One region of the Kitasatospora sp. NPDC058115 genome, then DNA from elsewhere that is predicted to be linked to it. Evidence: riboswitches for the same ligand, from Rfam matches in the RefSeq annotation. Region 1 holds a riboswitch; each other region holds the start of a gene.
What was found. A riboswitch is a leader RNA that binds a small molecule or an ion and turns the genes downstream of it on or off. The one in region 1 is predicted to bind cobalamin.
Positions count from the first base shown of each region.

Region 2: another riboswitch for cobalamin. It lies ahead of metE (5-methyltetrahydropteroyltriglutamate--homocysteine S-methyltransferase); the one in region 1 lies ahead of ACFVVL_RS30880 (HoxN/HupN/NixA family nickel/cobalt transporter).
Region 3: another riboswitch for cobalamin. It lies ahead of ACFVVL_RS21845 (cobalamin biosynthesis protein); the one in region 1 lies ahead of ACFVVL_RS30880 (HoxN/HupN/NixA family nickel/cobalt transporter).
Region 4: another riboswitch for cobalamin. It lies ahead of ACFVVL_RS31055 (ABC transporter substrate-binding protein); the one in region 1 lies ahead of ACFVVL_RS30880 (HoxN/HupN/NixA family nickel/cobalt transporter).

Region 1 covers NZ_JBHVTL010000035.1:64,982-69,537, forward strand. Annotated here, with positions in the region: gene ACFVVL_RS30870 (hypothetical protein) at 1-1,206, opposite strand, end outside; gene ACFVVL_RS30875 (ArsR/SmtB family transcription factor) at 1,258-1,632, opposite strand; cobalamin riboswitch at 1,715-1,908, shown strand; gene ACFVVL_RS30880 (HoxN/HupN/NixA family nickel/cobalt transporter) at 1,940-3,052, shown strand; gene ACFVVL_RS30885 (M24 family metallopeptidase) at 3,133-4,239, shown strand; gene efp (elongation factor P) at 4,305-4,556, shown strand, end outside.
Region 2 covers NZ_JBHVTL010000010.1:153,475-158,030, reverse strand. Annotated here, with positions in the region: gene ACFVVL_RS13405 (choice-of-anchor P family protein) at 1-245, shown strand, start outside; gene ACFVVL_RS13400 (GNAT family N-acetyltransferase) at 314-835, opposite strand; gene ACFVVL_RS13395 (cytochrome P450) at 909-2,150, opposite strand; cobalamin riboswitch at 2,378-2,614, shown strand; gene metE (5-methyltetrahydropteroyltriglutamate--homocysteine S-methyltransferase) at 2,760-4,556, shown strand, end outside.
Region 3 covers NZ_JBHVTL010000020.1:75,362-79,917, reverse strand. Annotated here, with positions in the region: gene ACFVVL_RS21850 (cobyric acid synthase) at 1-976, opposite strand, end outside; gene ACFVVL_RS21845 (cobalamin biosynthesis protein) at 973-1,959, opposite strand; cobalamin riboswitch at 1,993-2,172, opposite strand; gene ACFVVL_RS21840 (alpha/beta hydrolase family protein) at 2,385-3,500, shown strand; gene ACFVVL_RS21835 (hypothetical protein) at 3,662-4,556, shown strand, end outside.
Region 4 covers NZ_JBHVTL010000036.1:78,350-82,905, forward strand. Annotated here, with positions in the region: gene ACFVVL_RS31045 (ABC transporter ATP-binding protein) at 1-573, opposite strand, end outside; gene ACFVVL_RS31050 (FecCD family ABC transporter permease) at 570-1,649, opposite strand; gene ACFVVL_RS31055 (ABC transporter substrate-binding protein) at 1,646-2,590, opposite strand; cobalamin riboswitch at 2,712-2,917, opposite strand; gene ACFVVL_RS31060 (hypothetical protein) at 2,997-3,299, shown strand; gene ACFVVL_RS31065 (hypothetical protein) at 3,647-4,006, opposite strand.

The DNA of each region.
Region 1 (4,556 bases):
CCGTTCGGCGGCGAGCGGGACCGGCCGCGGGTGGGGCAGCGGCAGGGGGTCGCCGGGCGGTGCCTCGATGCCGGGCAGGTAGGAGAGGAAGATTTCGCGCAGTATCCGGGCGGACTCCCCGCGGCGGCCGAGTGAGCGGTCGGTGACGGGGCGCAGGGCGGCCGGGTCCTGCTCGGCCGCCGCCCGTTCGAGCTGGGTGAGCAGGTCGCCGTCGGGGTCGAGGGCCGGAGCGGCCCGGCCGAAGGCGTAGGTGGGGGAGCGGGGGTCGAGTTCGGCGGCGCCGGTGGCGACCAGCAGGGTGCGGCGTTCGAGGGCGGCGGCGTAGAAGGAGACCGAGCCGTGGTCGCCGATCACGCAGTCGGCGGCGATCAGCGCGGCCTGCCAGCCCCGGTCCGGCGGGACGAGCCGCAGGCCGCGGCGTTCGGCCGGGGCGAGCAGGGCGCGCAGGTCGTGCCGGGCCCAGACGTTGGGGTGCAGGACGGCGGCGACGGTGTACTCGTCGGCGGGCAGCTGTTCGACCAGCCGCAGCGGCAGGCCGGGGTGACGGCCGAGCAGCGAGTGCCCGCTCCAGGTGGAGGTGACCACGACGAGGCGACGGCCGTCGACCGCGCCGAGGGCGGTCCGGTGGCCGTCGCGTGCGCCGAGGCCGCCGAGCATCCGGTCGAAGCAGGGGTCGCCGACCTCGCGGGCGCGGGGCAGCGCCTCGGGGCAGGCAGCCCGCAGGCGGTCGAACTGCTCGCGGTGGGAGAGGCCGATGACGGCGGGGAAGACCCGTCCGCGATGGGTGAGTTCGTGTCGGGAGAGCCCGGCGGCGGTCACCGTGTCGCCGGTGGACTCGGGGACCAGACGGTTGTAGCCGGCGCCGTGCGGGAGGACGACGAGGGGTGCGCGCAGCCGGTGCATCGAGGCGTGGACGGCGCAGGCGACGGCGAGGTCGAAGCGCTGCCGGACGGCCTCCCGCCAGGGCAGGACGGTGAGGCCGGGCTGGGCGCGGAGGTGGTCGTCGAGTCCGGCGGTGAACGCGGAGCCGGGGTTGACGGTGACGGCGAAGCCGATGCCGTCCAGCTCGCGCAGTGGTGCGAGGACCTCCAGGACCCTGGTGGCGGAGGTGAGGGTGCGGACCACCGCGAGGACGCGTGCCCGGACCGGCCGGGTGTTCCAGCGGTCGTCGTCGGGCCGGGCCCGGAGCCGGCGGGGGTTCGACACGCCATGATCGTACTCAGCGGGCTCCGGCCGGGCGGGGTGGCCGCCCGGCGGTCAGCCGGCTGCTATGGCGGGGGTGTCGCCGGCGCATTGGTCGAGGAGGGGGCGCAGGGTGGCGTCCACGAGCCGGTAGCGCACGACGCGGCCCTCCTTCTCGCCGGCCACCACGCCGGCGGTGCGCAGGAGGCGCAGGGCCTGGGAGACGGCGGGGTCGCGCATGCCGGTGGCGACGGCGAGGTCGGTGACGGCGAGGGGGCCGGTGCGGTGCAGGGCGAGCAGGAGGGCGAGCCTGCCGGGGTCGGCGAGCAGGGCGAAGCGGTCGGCCCAGGAGCGGACGTGGGCGGTGTCGCCGATCGCGGCGATGGCCTCGCAGACCCGGTGGCCGTCGATGGTGCGGTGGCCCGCGCGGTCGGCCGGTACGAGATGCATGCGGCCCATTCTGGCAGGCGGGAGGTTGTGATCCTGAACACCTGCGTAGGTGCGCAGCCTTGCATGGGTCGCCCCGGGCCCCTACGGTGTTCCCCGCCGTGGTGCTCGGGAAGACCGGTGACGGACCCTCAGGGGTCCCAGTCCGGAGCGGCCCTCGCCACTGTGATCGGGGGAGAGTGTCCGTACCCACGACGCCACTGGGCGCCTCGCGCGCCTGGGAAGGCGGGTACGGGAGCCCCGTAAGCCAGGAGACCGGCCGCGGCATCTCACGAAGTCATTCCACGAGGTGCTGGAGCGTGATCCGCAGATGACCCTGCCCGAAACCGCCGCCGCCGCGGCGTCGCCCGCCGCCCTGCCCGCCTTCCGCTGGCGCCGGGAGGACACCCTTCGCACCGCCGGGCTGCTGGGCGTGATCCTCGCCATGCACGTGGTGGCGTTCGGCACGTTGATCTTCCTGGTGGCGCCGGAGAAGTACGAGGTGGGCACCCAGGTCTTCGGGGTGGGCCTGGGCATCACCGCCTACACCCTCGGCATGCGCCACGCCTTCGACGCCGACCACATCGCGGTGATCGACAACACCACCCGCAAGCTGATGGCGGACGGCAAGCGCCCGGTCTCGGTGGGCTTCTGGTTCGCGCTCGGGCACTCCTCGATGGTGGTGCTGATGGCCGCCCTGGTGGCGGGCGGCGCGCAGCTGGCCAACACGCTGATGGACGACGAGTCGTCCACCCACCAGTGGCTGGGGATGGTCGGCACCTCGGCCTCCGGCGTCTTCCTCTACCTGATCGGCGCGCTGAACCTGGCGGCGCTGTTCGGCATCCTCAGGGTGTTCCGCTCGATGCGCGCCGGCCGGTTCGACGAGGCCGAGCTGGAGGCGCACCTGAACGCGCGCGGCCTGATGGCCCGGGTGCTGAACCGGGCGACCCGCTCGATCACCCGGCCCGGGCAGATGTTCCCGGTCGGCATGGTGCTGGGCCTGGGCTTCGACACCGCGACCGAGGTCACCCTGATGGTGATGGCCGGCTCGGGCGCGGCCTCCGGCCTGCCGTGGTACGCGATCGTCTGCCTGCCGCTGCTGTTCGCGGCCGGGATGAGCCTGTTCGACACGCTGGACGGCACTTTCATGAACTTCGCCTACCAGTGGGCGTTCTCCAACCCGGTGCGGAAGGTGTACTACAACCTGACGATCACCGGGCTCTCCATCGCGGTGGCCTTCGTCATCGGCACCATCGAGCTGGTCGGCGTGCTGCACGAGAAGCTGGACCTCACCGACCCGGTGAGCGGCTGGATCGCGGACATCTCGCTGGACAACGTCGGCTACGCGATCGTCGCCCTGTTCGTGGTGGTCTGGGCCGCCGCCATCGCCTACTGGCGGCTGGCCGGGGTGGAGCGGAAGTGGAGCCCGAAGGCCGCGGAGTAGCGGCCCGGGCGGGAGGCCGGGGCTGCCCGGGTGGGGGCGTTCGGCGGGCGGATCGGGGGCCGGGTTCGTAGGCTCGACGCATGGCTGATGCGTACGCGGGCCGCCGGGAGCGGTTGCGGGAGCACTGCGGTGCCTCCGGGGCCGACGCGGCGCTGATCACCCGGGCGGCGAACGTGCGGTACCTGACCGGCTGCCCGCCGTGCGGGGCGAGCCTGCTGCTGACCCGGGACCGGGTGCTGCTCGCGCTGCCGGACGACCTGCCGCCGGACGACACCGGCGAGCACCTGATCGCCCCCGACGTCACCCGGCTGCCGGTGGCCACCGGTTCCGACACCGCGCTGGCCGCGGCCGCCGCCGCCGCGCGGCTGGGGGCGGCCGGGCTGGCGGTGGAGGAGCACGACCTGACGGTCGCCCGGCACCGGGCGGTGGCCGGGCTGGCCGAGGGGGTGCGGCTGGCGGACGTCGGCCAGGCGGTCGAGCGGCTGCGGGTGGTCAAGGACGAGCACGAGATCGCCGACCTGCGGATCGCCGCCGAGATCGCCGACCAGGCGCTCGGCGAGCTGCTGGAGTCGATCCTGGTCGGGCGCACCGAACGGCACCTGGCGATGGAGCTGGAGCGCCGGATGATCGACCACGGCGCCGACCGGGCGGCCTTCCCGGTCTCGGTCGGCACCGGCAGCCACTCCGGCCAGCCGGCGCACCAGCCCACCGACCGGCGGGTGGAGGAGGGCGACTTCCTGACCGTGGTGCTCGGCGCGCAGTACCGCGGCTACGGGGTGTCCACCGCCCGCACCTTCGTGATCGGAGCGGCCCCCGCGCCCTGGCAGGTCGAGCTGCACCGGCTGGTGTTCCGCGCCCAGCGGGCCGGGCGGGAGGCGCTCGGGCCGGGGGTCGAGCTGTGCGTACCCGACCGGGCTGCGCGGGAGATCCTGGGGGCGGCCGGGCACACCGAGGGCTCCGTGCACCCGATCGGCCACGGCATCGGCCTGGAGATCCGGGAGGCCCCGCGCCTCGGCCCCACGGACATGGGTAAACTGGACAGCCGCGTACCGGTCACCGTCGGCCCGGGGGTCCACCTCCCGGGGCGGGGCGGGGTCCGGATCGAGGACACGCTCGTGGTGCGCCCCCTGGATGAGGGCGGGCCCGAGCTGCTCACCATCACCACCAAGGAGCTCCTCGCCCTGTGACGCAGGTGTGCCACAGGACGCGTCCCTTGGTTCCTTGACAGCTATATCCAGGAGTAAGTGCGCCCGTGGCTTCCACGAACGATCTCAAGAACGGCATGGTCCTCAAGCTGGAGGGCGGCAAGCTCTGGTCCGTCGTCGAGTTCCAGCACGTCAAGCCCGGCAAGGGCCCGGCCTTCGTGCGTACCAAGCTCAAGGAGGTCCTGACGGGCAAGGTCGTCGACAAGACCTTCAACGCGGGCACCAAGGTCGAGACCGCCAACGTCGACAAGCGCACCATGCAGTTCTCGTACAAGGACGGCGAGAACTTCGTGTTCATG
Region 2 (4,556 bases), on a different contig from region 1:
CCATCCTCCTCAACGAGCAGCGCACCGACGCCAACGGCATACTCAGCGCCAACGCCGTGCGGATCAGCCTGCTGCCGATCCTCAACGCCGCCGACCTGGTCATCGGCCACGCCGAGTGCGGCGGCGCCGCGCCCGCCGAGGCCGTGCCGATGATCAACCCCCAGGTCGCCGCCGTCGGCGGAGCCGCGGCCCTGGCCACCGCCGCCGGGGTCTTCCTGCTGCGCCGCCGCACCACCACCGGCTGATCCCCGCCGGGGTGCCCCGGACCGGGGCACCCCGGCCTCCTTCCCCGCCTGCCTCCCGGCCTCCTCCGTCAGGCCGGACGGAGGTCGAAGCGCCAGTCGTTGCCGCGCATCGGCCGGCCCGGCGGGTACTCGAACTCCCGCACGCCCAGCAGCTCGAAGCCCGTGCCCCGGCAGACCGCGTTGGACGCGGCGTTGTCCACCGAGGGGAAGGCGTGCAGGTACCGGTGGAGCCCGGCGGCCCGGGCCTCGGCCACCACCGCACGGGTGGCGGCCTTCGCCACGCCCCGGCCCTGGAAGGCCGGCAGCACCGTCCAACCGGTCTCGTACACCGGCCCGCCCTCCCCCGTGCGCTCCCAGAACCCGATGCTGCCCGCCGCCGCGCCGTCCGGCAGCACGATCCGGAACATCCGCCCCGCGGCGGCGGGCCGGGCACTGAGGTCGACGTAGCGACGGTGACGGCGGGCCACCTGCTCCCCGCTCTCCGGGCCGCCGAGGTGGGCCATCAACTCCGGCGCGTTGAGGGCGGACAGCAGCGCCGCGTCCGCCTCGGACCAGGGCTCCAGGCGTACGGCGGTGACGTGATCGTCCATGGGCGTACGGTAGACGGCCCCACCGACAACCGCCCCACCGACAACCGCCTGCGGGGACGGGACGGGGCGGGGCCTAGCCGGCGGCCGGGCCGAGCCGGACCGGCAGGGACCGCAGGGCGTTCACGATGAACGACTCCTGCGGGAGCAGCCCCTCCGGCGGCAGCGCGAGTTCGACGTCGGGGAAGGCGCCGAACAGGGCGCTCAGCGCCTCCTCGGCCTCCATCGTGCCGAGCACCGCGCCCAGGCAGTAGTGCCGGCCGTGGCCGAAGGCCAGATGGGTCTTGTCGGACCGGGTGAGGTCGAACTCCTCCGGCCGGTCGGGGTGCAGGGCCGGATCCCGCCCGGCCGCGCCGAAGGCGAACAGGACCGGCTCGCCGGCCCGGATCAGCACGCCCTCGCCGAGGTCGATGTCCGCGGCGGCGAAGTACATCGGCAGGTGCATCACCGGCGCCTCCAGGCGCAGCGACTCCTCGATGGCGTCGCGCCAGGTCGCCGCGCCGGAGCGGATCAGCGCCAGCTGCCCGGGGTGCGAGAGCAGCAGCGCCACCGTGTGGTCGATGAGGTTGACGGTGGTCTCCGACCCGGCGCCGATCATCAGGATCAGGGTGGAGACCAGCTCCGACTCGCTGAGCCGGGACCCCTGGGCGTCACGGGTGGCGATCAGCTCGCTGGTCATGTCGTCGCCCGGCGCCGCCCGCTTGGTGGCGGCGAGGCGGGCCATGGCGGCGAACAGGTCGTCGAGGACGCCCTTGGCGTGCTCGGGGGTGGCGTCGGTCGCCAGGACGCCGTCCACCACCCGGCGCACCTCCGCCCGCTGCTCCTCGGGGACGCCGAACAGGTCGCAGATCAGCGTGGTCGGCAACGGGTAGGAGAGGCCGGTGTGCAGGTCGACGGTCGCGCCGGGCGCGGCGCCGCGCAGCGCGTCGACCAGGGCGGCGGCGATCGCCCGCACCCGGGGCCGCAGCGCCTCCACCCGGCGCGGGCCGAACGAGGGCGCGGTGAGGGTGCGCAGCCGGAGGTGGTCCGCGCCGTCGCTGGTGAACATCGACTCCACCGCGACCCAGCTGGCCAGCGGCCAGTCGGGGCCGACCCGGCCGTCGATCCAGTCGGGCCAGTGGTGGCGGGCGTTCTTGGCGAGCCGGGGGTCGGTGAGCAGCTTCCGGGCGACGTCGGCCCGGGTCACCGACCAGGCCAGGACGCGGCCGGGGAGCTCGACCCGGACGGCCGGGCCGTGGGAGCGCAGATGGGCGGCCTCGGTGTGCAGGGCGGTGCCGCGGGTGTCGAGGACGTGGGTGTAGGGGCAGCGGGGTTCCATGGGCCCTCCTGGAAGGGGAGCGGCGGTCGGAAACGGTCGGCCGATGGTGACCGTACGACCGACCGGGCGGCGGCGGAAGGGCGCTTGTCACCGTGCCGCGCGCCCGGGGGCGCCGCCCCCGAGGGCCGGGCACCACGCGTTCGCCCGTCCCGGCCGGCTCCGGACGCCCCGGACGCGGTACCGGGGGGGCGTCACGGAATTCCGTGACGGGGCCGCCGTCCTGCGTCTACGCTGACCGTGCAGCTGGTTCGCCCTGCCCGCCAGGCAGGCGCGTCGTAAGAGGGAACCCGGTGACGCCTTTCGACTGGCCAGTCCGGGACTGCCCCGCAGCGGTGAGCGGGAACGACCGCCGTCATACGCACTGGGCCCGAGCGGCCCGGGAAGCGACGGCCAGTAGGTGTCCGCCCTTTCGGGGGCGGGCGTGCCCGCGAGTCCGAAGACCTGCCCGCTGTCCGCGCGCGACCGATCGCGCGCGGCCATCCCGGTGACCTCGTGGGCGGGTCGGCGTGCACACGGAGCCGCGAACGCGCCTCCGTCCGGTACGTCATCCCTTCGCGCCCTCGTCCCGTCACCGGGCACCGAGGATCAAGACTCGCGAAGGAGAGTCCCTTGACAGCGAAGTCCGCAGCCGCGGCCACCCTGGCCACCGTCCACGGCTACCCCCGGCAGGGCCGGAACCGGGAGCTCAAGAAGGCGGTCGAGGGCTACTGGAAGGGCACCGTCACCGCCGACGCCCTGCACGCCACCGCCGCCCGACTGCGCCGGGAGAACTGGACGCAGCTCGCCGGGGCGGGCGTGCGCGAACTCCCCACCGGCGACTTCTCGCTCTACGACCACGTGCTCGACACCACCGTCGCCGTCGGCGCCGTCCCCGCCCGCCACCGGGCCGCCGTCGACGCCGACCCGCTCGACGGCTACTTCGCCATGGCGCGCGGCACCCAGGACGCCGCGCCGCTGGAGATGACCAAGTGGTTCGACACCAACTACCACTACCTCGTCCCCGAACTGGGGCCGGACACCGCCTTCACCGCCAACTCCGGCAAGGCGGTCGGCGAACTCGCCGAGGCGCTCGCCGCCGGCCACGAGGCCCGCCCGGTGCTGGTGGGCCCGGTCACCTACCTGCTGCTGGCCGAGCCCGCCCCCGGCGTCGCGGAGGACTTCCGGCCGCTCACCCTGCTGGACCGGCTGCTGCCCGTCTACGCCGAACTCCTCGCCGACCTGCACGCGGCCGGCGCGGACTGGGTGCAGCTGGACGAGCCCGCGCTCGTCCAGGACCGCACCCCGGCCGAACTGAACGCCGTCGCCCGCGCCTACCGCGAGCTCGGCGCCCGCACCGACCGGCCGAAGCTGCTGGTCGCGAGCTACTTCGACCGCCTCGGCGAGGCGCTTCCGGTGCTGGCCGCGGCGCCCGTGGAGGGGCTGGCACTGGACTTCACCGGGCCGGCCGCCGCCAATCTGGACGACCTCGCCGCCGTCGGCGGACTGCCCGGCAAGCGCCTGGTGGCGGGCGTCGTCGACGGCCGCAACATCTGGATCAACGACCTGGAGGCCTCGCTCGCCACCCTGGCCACCCTGCTCGGCCTGGCCGGCCACGTGGACGTGGCGCCGTCCTGCTCCCTGCTGCACGTGCCGGTCGACGCCACCGCCGAGCGGGACCTCGACCCGCAGCTCGCCCGCTGGCTCGCCTTCGCCCGGCAGAAGGCCGAGGAGACCGCGCTGCTCGCGCGCGGTCTGCGCGAGGGCACCGGCGCGATCGCCGCCGAACTCGCCGCCAACCGCGCCCACCTGGCCTCCCGGGCCGCCTCCCCGATCACCCGCGACCCCGCCGTGCGCGCCCGCACCGCCGCCGTCACCGCCGAGGACGCCCGCCGGACCCCGGCCCACCCCGGGCGCGCCGGGGCCCAGCGCGCCCGGCTCGGGCTGCCGCTGCTGCCCACCACCACGATCGGCTCCTTCCCACAGACCGCCGAACTGCGGGCCGCCCGCGCCGACCTCACCGCCGGGCGGACCGACGCCGCCGCCTACCGCGAGCGGATCCGGGCCGAGGTCCGCGAGGTGATCGCCTTCCAGGAGAAGGCCGGGCTGGACGTCCTGGTGCACGGCGAGCCCGAACGCAACGACATGGTCCAGTACTTCGCCGAACAGCTCACCGGCTTCCTCGCCACCCGGCACGGCTGGGTGCAGTCCTACGGCACCCGCTACGTCCGCCCGCCGGTCCTCGCCGGCGACGTCTCCCGCCCGGGCCCGATGACGGTCGACTGGTTCCGCTACGCCCAGGGCCTCACCGACCGCCCGGTCAAGGGCATGCTCACCGGCCCGGTCACCAGGCTCGCGTGGTCCTTCGTCCGCGACGACCAGCCGCTCGCCGACACCGCCCGCCAGGTCGCCCTGGCCCTGCGCGACGAG
Region 3 (4,556 bases), on a different contig from region 1:
CCCTCAGCACCGGCTCCAGGCCGCGTTCGCGCAGCCAGGCGAGGTCCGCGACGGTGGCCCGGGTACCGGGCAGCACGACGAGGTCGGCGTCGGCCAGTTCCTCCGGGCGGGTGGCCCAGCGGACCAGCACGCCGGGCTCCTGGGCGAGCGCGTCCAGGTCGGTGAAGTTGGACAGCCGGGGGAAGCGCAGCACGGCCACCCGCAGCACGTCCGCGCCGAGCGGGCCGCGCGCGGCCGTCCGGTCGACGACGGTGGACAGGTCGAGCGAGTCCTCGGCGTCCAGCCACAGGTCCGCCAGCATCGGCAGGGTGCCGAGCACCGGACGGCCGGTCAGCTCGCGCAGCATCTCCAGGCCCGGCGCGAGCAGCCGCGCGTCGCCGCGGAACTTGTTGACGAACCAGCCCGCCACATGCCGCTGGTCCTCGGCCGACAGCAGCGCCAGCGTCCCGTACATCGCCGCGAACACCCCGCCGCGGTCGATGTCGCCGACCACCACGACCGGCAGGCCGGCGGCGGTGGCCAGGCCCATGTTGGCGATGTCGCGGTCGCGCAGGTTGATCTCGGCGGGCGATCCCGCGCCCTCGCAGACCACCACGTCGAAGCGCCGGCGCAGGTCCGCCAGGCACTCCAGGGCGCGTTCCAGCAGCACCGGCTTGCGCTCGCGGTAGTCCAGCGCGCCGACCTCGGCGACCGGCCGGCCCAGCAGCACCACCTGGCTGCGGCCGTCGGCCCCGGGCTTGAGCAGCACCGGGTTCATCGCCGCCTCCGGCTCCACCCGGGCCGCCTGCGCCTGCATCGCCTGCGCGCGGCCGATCTCGGCGCCGTCGGCGGTGACGAAGGAGTTCAGCGACATGTTCTGCGCCTTGAACGGCGCGACCGCGACACCCTGCCGGGCCAGCCAGCGGCAGATGCCCGCGGTGACCACGCTCTTGCCGGCGTCCGAGGTCGTCCCGGCGACCAGCAGCGCCTTGCTCATGCCCCACTCCTCCGCATCCCGCCCAGGGCCGCCCGGAGCAGCAGGTGCCCGGCGACCGTCGTACCCAGGGCCAGCGCGCTCACCCGCCGGGAGAGCACACAGGCCCGTTCGATGTCGTCCACCCCGACCGGCCGCAGCTCCCCGCCCAGCACGGGGCGGTGCTCCACCCGCTCGCCGTAGTGCAGCGTCCCGCCGAGGCGCACGCCCACCGCGCCGGCGAACGCCGACTCGGCCTGACCGGCGTTCGGGCTGGGGTGCGCCGAGCCGTCGCGCCGCCAGACCCGCCAGGCGGTGCGCGGTTCGGGGGCGGCGGCCACCGTCAGCAGCGCGGTCAGCCGCGCGCCGGGCCAGCCCGCCACGTCGTCCAGCCGCGCCGAGGCCCAGCCGAACCGGGCGTAGCGGGGCGAGCGGTGACCGACCATCGCGTCCAGGGTGTTCACCGCGCGGAACGCCAGCAGGCCCGGGGTGCCCGCGAGGCCGCCCCAGACCAGGGCGTTGACCACGGCGTCGGCGGTGTTCTCGGCCACCGACTCGACGACCGCGCGGGCCAGCTGCTGCTCGTCCAGCGCGCTCGGGTCGCGTCCGCACAGGTGCGGCAGCCGCTCCCGGGCCGCCGTCAGGTGGCCGGCCGCCAGCGAACGGCCGATGGTGCGGGCCTCCCGGGTCAGCGAGGTGCCGCCGAGCACCGTCCAGGTCGCGGCGGCGGCGAGGGCGGCCCGGGCGGGCGGGCGGCGGGCCAGCAGCCGGTCGGCGGCGAGGGCGCCGGCCGCGACGGTGCCCACGGCCAGGGCGGTGAAGGCGGTGCCGACGCCGCGGTGGTCGCGCCAGAGCAGGCGTTCCAGCCGGGCGGCGGCGGTGCCGAAGCCGGCCACCGGGTGGCCGCGGCGCGGGTCGGCGAACCGGGCGTCGGCCAGGTACCCGGCCACCGCGCCGGCGCCGAAGGCGGCGGCCCGGGTCAACGGGCGCACGGCAGGGCGCAGCATCGCGTGCGTGTCCTCACTCAGGGTCCGCGCCCTGGATCGACGAACCGGCGGCGAGAGTCTCCTGGCTTCCGGGTCGAACGCACCTCCCGGGCCTTCCAGCGGCTTCTGACGGCCCGCCGTGGCGTGTTCCGGTCGTGCTCCCCGGTGACAGTGGCGGGACCGCGCCGGACTCGCACCGGCTTCCTCTGCATGCCTCCGTATTGGCTGAAGGATCCCATCACGGGCCCGAACCGGGAGTCAACCGAGGTCGTCGGGGGTGTTGGTCACACGCCGGGCCGCCCCGCCGCAGCCATGTGATTTTCCTCCCGGAACTACCCGTACGGCCGTGTCCTGCTGGCCTCCCCCCGCCCGCGCGAGTGGACTGAGGGTGGGTCGGGACAGCGAGACCGGAGACCGAGCCAGACACCGAGCACCGGGGAGCGAGTATGCGTTGGGGAATCGCGGCCACCGTGGCGGCCGCCGCCGTCGGCACCGGGGCCGCCGTCCTGGTGATCGGCCGCCGGGCGTCCGAGCGGATGGTCCGCCCGGCCGGGGCCGCCCGCGTCCGGACCGGCCCGGTGCTCGTCCAGGCCCTCGGCGCGGGGCGGGTCACCTTCACCCGCACGCCGGTGAGCGAGCGCCCCGGCCGCTGGGCCGTCGAGTGGGGCGAGGACGGTCACGCGGTCGTCGAGGAGGTCCTGCACAGTGACGAGAAGGGGGTCACCCGCCGGCTGGTGCGCGCGGACCGGGGCACCCTCGCCCCCGGCACCGAGGTCCGCTTCACCCCCCGGGTCCACCTCGGCGACCCGGGCCGGGCGCTCGGGCTGCCGTTCGCCGAGACCGCCGTCGAGGGCGAACTCGGCGCGATGCCCGCGTGGCGGCTGGACGGCAAGCGCGGCACCTGGGTGGTCCTGGTGCACGGCCCGGACGCCGACCGGACCCAGGCCCTGCCCGTCCTCCCCGAGCTGCAGCGCCTCGGCCTGCCCGCCCTGGTCGTCACCTACCGCGGTGACGCCGGCGCCCCGGCCTCCCCGGACGGCCTCGGCCACTTCGGCGAGACCGAGTGGCGGGACGTCGAGGCGGCGGTGCGCACCGCCCTGGACGCCGGCGCGGGCCGGGTGGTGCTCCACGGCTGGTCGCTCGGCGCCACGATGGCCCTGCAGACCGCCGCCCGCTCGGACCTCGCCCCCTCGATCAGCAGCCTGGTCCTGGACTCGCCGGTGCTGGACTGGCCGGCCACCGCCCGCCGGGACGCCGCCCGCTCCGGCTTCCGGGGCGCGGCCGCCGAACTGGGCGCGCTCGCGGCGCAGGGCCGCACCGGCGTGGATCTGGCCGACTTCGCCCGCATCGCCGAGGGGACCGACCTGCGGGTGCCGACCCTGGTGCTGCACGGCCCGGACGACCCGGTGGCCCCGTTCGCGGCGGCCGAGCGCCTCGCCCGCCGCCGACCGGACGTGGTCAACCTCCAGGCCTTTCCCGGGGGTGATCACGCCGCGCTCTGGAACACCGCCCCCGACCGCTACGCCGAGACCCTGCGCCGCTGGCTCACTCCGTTCTGCTGAGCCGTTCCGATCCCCCCCTCGCGCGGAATTCCGCGGCGCACCCGTTCTTCGTGGCATGGACCCGCCACAAAGATCAGGCCAGTCGGTTTGGCCTCTGTTGCCCGATCTTGTCGAGCCCCCGCGCCCCCCGCCCGCCCCGCGCGGACAACCGGATGTGACAGATGGCCGGTACAAGGGGAAGACTGCTCGACGTGACGTCTCGGAATCCGCGCGACCGTGATGCCCCGCTCCCGCCGACGATCGGTACCGGTGCGACGGTGACCCGTCTCCCCGGAACGGCCCACCGCCCCGCCGGCGCCAGGCCGGGGGCCCCGGGCGTACCCCGCCGACGAGGCCCCGCCCCCGCACCCGGCCGTGGCCGGGTCCCCGTGCCGGAGGGCTTCCCCGCCCCCGCCGAACTCGCCCCGCTGGCCCGCCGCATGCTGGTCGACGCCGTCCGGATCGCCCGCTGGGCCGGCGAACTCGACGAGGTCGACAAGCGCGGCGAGCTGCTCCCCGACGACGCCCGCGCCGCCGGCCGCGCCCTCGCCATGACGGTGGGCGCCGCCGCCAAAGCGTGGGGCCAGGCCCTGCTGGTCGGCCTGGTCGAGGCCCGGGACGGCGGTGCCGGCCCCGGCTGGCGCCTGCACGCCTGGGAACACGACGACGAGGCGGTGGTCCGCGGCTGGTCGGCCCTGTTCGACGCCTGGACGCTGCTCGCCCCGGTGCCGCCCGCCGCCCTGCGCGGCGTCTTCGCGGTGCTCGCCGGGCAGGCCGTCGACCAGGCCCCGCAGCTGCTCTCCTTCCTCCACCTGGTGGACGGCCCGGTGGCCGACATCGAGCTGCTGGAGCTGCTCCGGCGCGGCCTGGACGAGCGCCGGGTCGGCGGCGGCGAGGGTGCCTTCGGCCTCTCGCCGGTCCCGCACGCGGCCTCCGCCGTCTCCGCCGTCCGCGGCACCTGCCGCGAGCCGCAGATCGACACCCCGGCCTCGCCCGCCGACGTCGCCGCCGTCCTGGACTGGATGCTGGACGGCCTGGCCGCCGTCGGCGCGCTGACCCGCCGGGACAACGCGGCCG
Region 4 (4,556 bases), on a different contig from region 1:
GGTGTCGAGGAAGCCGAGTTGGTGGCGCAGGTCGAGGTGGTTGGTGGGCTCGTCGAGCAGGAGCACGCCGGGCTCCTGCACCAGCGCCCGCGCGAGCTGGACCCGTTGGCGCTCGCCGCCCGACAGCGTCGGCCAGGACCGGTCGAGCAGGTGGCCGACGTCGGCCGCGGCGACGGCGCCGGCGATCACGGACCGCACGTGGGCGTCGGCGGCGGTGTTCGCCGGGACGGGCCAGCGGCTGCGGTGCGGGGTGCGGCCGAGGTCGATGACCTGGCGGACCGGCAGCGACAGCCGGGTGTCCGCCTGCTGCTCCATGAAGGCCACCTGGCGCGCCCGTCGGCGGGCGGTGAGCGCGTGGAGGTCCTCGCCGTCCAGGAGGACCCGCCCGCCGCTCGGCCGGGTCAGTCCGGCGACCGTGCGCAGCAGGGTGGTCTTCCCCGCGCCGTTGGGCCCGAGCAGGCCGGTGACCCGGCCGGGGGCGAACGCGAGCGAGACCGCGTCCAGCAGGGTGGCTCCGCCGATGCGCACCAGAAGGCCCTCGGCACGGAGCTCGACGGGGGGTGTCGCCGTCACTGTCCGCTCCCGTCGGCCCGGCCCTGGCGCCACAGGAGCCAGGCGAAGAAGGGTGCTCCGAGCCCGGCCGTGATGATGCCGACGGGGAGCTCCCGGTCGGGGAGGACCGAGCGCGCCACGATGTCGCTGCCGACCAGGAGGGATGCGCCCACCAGCGCCGACACGGGCAGCAGGACAGCGTGGCGCGGTCCGCAGACGAGGCGGACCACGTGCGGGACGACCAGGCCGAGGAACCCGATCACGCCGGTCTGGGCGACCAGGCACGCGGTCACCAGCGCTGCGGTGGCGACGAGGACCCAGCGGGTGCGCTCGACGTGGACGCCGAGGGAGCGGGCGGCGGTCTCGCCGAACGCGAAGGCGTCCAGGTCGCGGGCCGAGGAGGCCAGGACCGTGATGCCGATCAGCGCGACCGCGGTCAGGAGGACGGCGGTGGGCCATCGCACGCCGGCGACCGAGCCCAGCGTCCACTCCATGACGCCGCGCGCCGCGTTGCGGTCCCCGAGGACCAGCACGACGAACGAGGTGTAGGCCCCGCACATCTGGCCCACGGCGATGCCGGCGAGCACGGTCCGGGTGGTCGGCAGCGTCCGGGTGCGCGCGGCGGCCAGGGCCAGCACGACGACGGCCGCGAGCAGGGCACCGGCGAACGCGGCGATCGCCACCGCGCCGGTGCCCACGGCGCCGGACACGCCGACGCCGAGGACGATCACGGTGACCGCGCCGGCGGCGGCCCCGTCCGAGATCCCGAGCAGGAAGGGGTCGGCCAGGTCGTTGCCGGTCAGGGTCTGCAGCACGGCGCCGCAGACCGCGAGGCCGGCGCCGGTCGCGGCCGCTCCCAGCACCCGGGGCAGCCGCAACTGCCAGACGATCTGGTCGTCCAGCAGCGTCACGTGCGGGTCGCCCAGTCCGAGACGGCGCACCACGACCTCGAACACCGTCCGGACCGGCTCGTGCTGCGAGCCGACGGCCAGACCGAGGAGCATGGTGGCCAGGAGCAGGGCGGCGGCGACGGCCAGGGCCGCCACCGTGCGGCCCGGACCGGCGGGCCGCACGGCGGGGCGGGGTGCGGCGGTCATGAACCCGGGCGCAGCAGGCCCAGCCCGGCCGACACCCGGGCGGCGCCGTCGGCGAGCAGCACGCCGGGCGTCGACTCCGAGAACGGCACCACCACGAAGGCCTTGCGCTGCACGGCGGTGAGCCTGCTCAGCACCGGGTCGTTCTCCAGGTAGTCGATCTTGGACCGGGCGGTGTCCCAGTCGGCGTCCGCGAGCACGATGGCGTCCGGATCCGCGGCGACGACCTTCTCCCAGCTCACGCTCTGCCAGGCGCCGGGCAGGTCCGCGAAGACGTTGCGGGCGCCCACGGCGTCGAGCACCAGCTGCGGCCCGCCGTGGCCGGCGCCGACGTACGGCGCCTTGGTGTCCGAGTCGAACCACAGGACCTTCAGGTCCTTGCCCGCGGCCGTCGCCCTGAACCCGGCCAGCTGCTTCTCCTGCTCCCGCTGGATGGCGGCGGCCCGCTCCGGGACGCCGAACACCCTGGCGACGTCGTTCAGTTCGCCCCACATCGCCTGCCAGGTCGTCGGCGGCACCTGGCTCTTGTCCGTGCAGCCGAACGGGGACAGGTACGACGGCATGCCCTGGCCGCGCAGCTCCTCCCGGCTGCCCGCGACCTTCTCGGTGAACGCGCTGGAGTAGGAGGCGTAGAGGAAGTCGGGACGGGCCGCGAGGAGCTTCTCCTTCGTCGGGTAGTCCTCGGAGAGCACCGGAACGGAGTCGTAGGCCGCCTTCCACTTCTCCGGGACGGCGTTGTCGAGATAGGCGGTACCGGCCATCCGGGACTCCAGGCCGAGGGCCAGGGCGACCTCGGTGGCCCCCTGGTTGAGCGTCACCAGCCGCTCGGGCGGCGCGCCGACCGTCACGGTGGTCCCGCAGTTGACCAGGCTGACCGGCTCGGCACTTCCGCCCGTCGCCGTGGACGCGACGGGCGCGGGGGCGCCCGCGCAGGCACCGAGCACGCCGGTGAAAAGGACGGCCGCGACCGCCCGGCCGGCACGTACCCGACCTGCGGGGCGTGCGGAACGTATGGACACAAACGGGTACGGCAAAGCGCGGGGCACGTGTTCTCCAAAACCCTCGTGGAACATGTCGCGCCGTGGCCGGTCTCCTGGCTTCCGCATCGACGCACCGCAGCCGACCTTCCCGGGGGGCTCTTCGAGCCGTCCCAGTGGCCCTGACCGCTGGCGAAGCCGGTCAGCGAGGGCCGCGGTACTCCGCGGCAACAGTGGCGAGGGCCGCACCGGACTCGAACCGGTTTCCCGAACACCACGGCGATGGCAAGGTATCAGGCGTGGTCAGGTCGGTGCCGACCGGCTGCCCGAGGACACCGTCCTGGCGCCGGCCGCGCAGCGCCCCCACGCCCACGTGCCGAGCACCCCTCCGCGCGCCTTCGCGCTGCCGCTGCTGCGCGAGGCCGGCCTGACGCTCTCCACCGACCTGCACAACCGGGACGGCGTCAACACCCACCACGAGCCGCTCGCCCAGGCGGCGGACCTCGTCCTCGCCTCGACGACGGCCCTCGCGGATCCCGGGCGGACCATGCGCCGGATCGTCGAGCGCGGCCGGGCCCGGACGGTCGTCGCCTCGGCGGCCGGCGACGCCGTCGGCCGTGACGAACTCCTCGCCCGCGCCGCGGCACTCGACGCAGCGGACGGCGGAAGCCCATGACGGACGCAGCGCGCGGCCACGACGTGCGCGCCCTCGGCGGTGGCCGGTGCCGGGGGCCAGGGGAGGGTGGTGACGTCGCGGGCCGCGGTGCGGGCCGCACCCGCCGGGCGAGATCGTCGGCCGGGTCGTTGTCGTGGCAGCGCGGCGCGGTGTCCGTCGGGGGCGGGACGGTCGCGACCGCCGGCGGTGGGAGCAGGCGGACGGCTCCGTGAGGTGCCGTTGAGCGGCAGGGGTCCGCCCCTGGCCCGTTCACCGCCGGATGCGGATCGCCGAGGCCCGCCGAGCTCACCCGAACGGTGCGCCGGCGGGCCGAAGGCGACTTGGCGTCAGAAGAGGTTCCGCCCGGGTCACGTCACCGGCAGACAGACGGCGTAGACCATGTAGGAGCCGCTGGTGCCTGCCGAGTTGTTGAAGGACACCGTCCACATGTTCGCGGCGGACGGGTAGGACTCGTACAGCTGGGCCGTGAGGTTGTTGCCGCCGAGGGGCGTCCGCAGCCCACCGCCCGTGATGACGGTACCTGCCGGACAGGCCGTGGTTCCCGTGTTGAGTCCGGAGGTCAGGGTGTGGGTCGTCTGGATGATCTGGGTCGGCAGGGTCGGCCCCGCAGGTCCGGCAGGTCCGACGGGGCCGACCGGACCGGCGGGGCCGACCGGTCCGGCCGGTCCGACGGCTCCGGCAGGTCCGACCGGGCCGGCAGGTCCCACAGGTCCGGCAGGGCCCTGTGGTCCGGCGGGTCCTGCCGGTCCGGCCGGTCCCTGCGGTCCTGCCGGGCCCTGAGGTCCGGGAGGTCCCGGAGGGCCCGGCTTCCCGGACGAGCAGCTGTGCGGGCAGCCGCCCCCTCCCCGGTGGTCGGTCTCGTCACCGGCCTCCGCCTGGGGTGTCACGAATCCGGTCAGCAGTGTGGCGGCCAGCACCGACAGGGCGACGTTCCGCAGCAGGGTCAGGTGTTTCCGTCGCAATCCATCCTCCGTGAGTTCCTCGAATTCCGATCCCGTTCGTACACCGCACATGGCGGTGGCCGGGGCACAATACCCATGTGAACACGCCTGAGAAGGCCGCGCGAGCAAGGAGATCCCTTTGGGGATCCGACCGAACCCGAGAAGCTGACACGGTGTCCGATGGGTCCGGGGACGTCGTACCAGCGGCTCGCCGGCGGACCGCCATTGACTCGCTGACGGTGGGTCGATCTGCGGCGACCTCCGTCATCGGCGGTCACCCGTTCCCGGTTCTCCTGAGATGCGGGAGGAGCTCGCG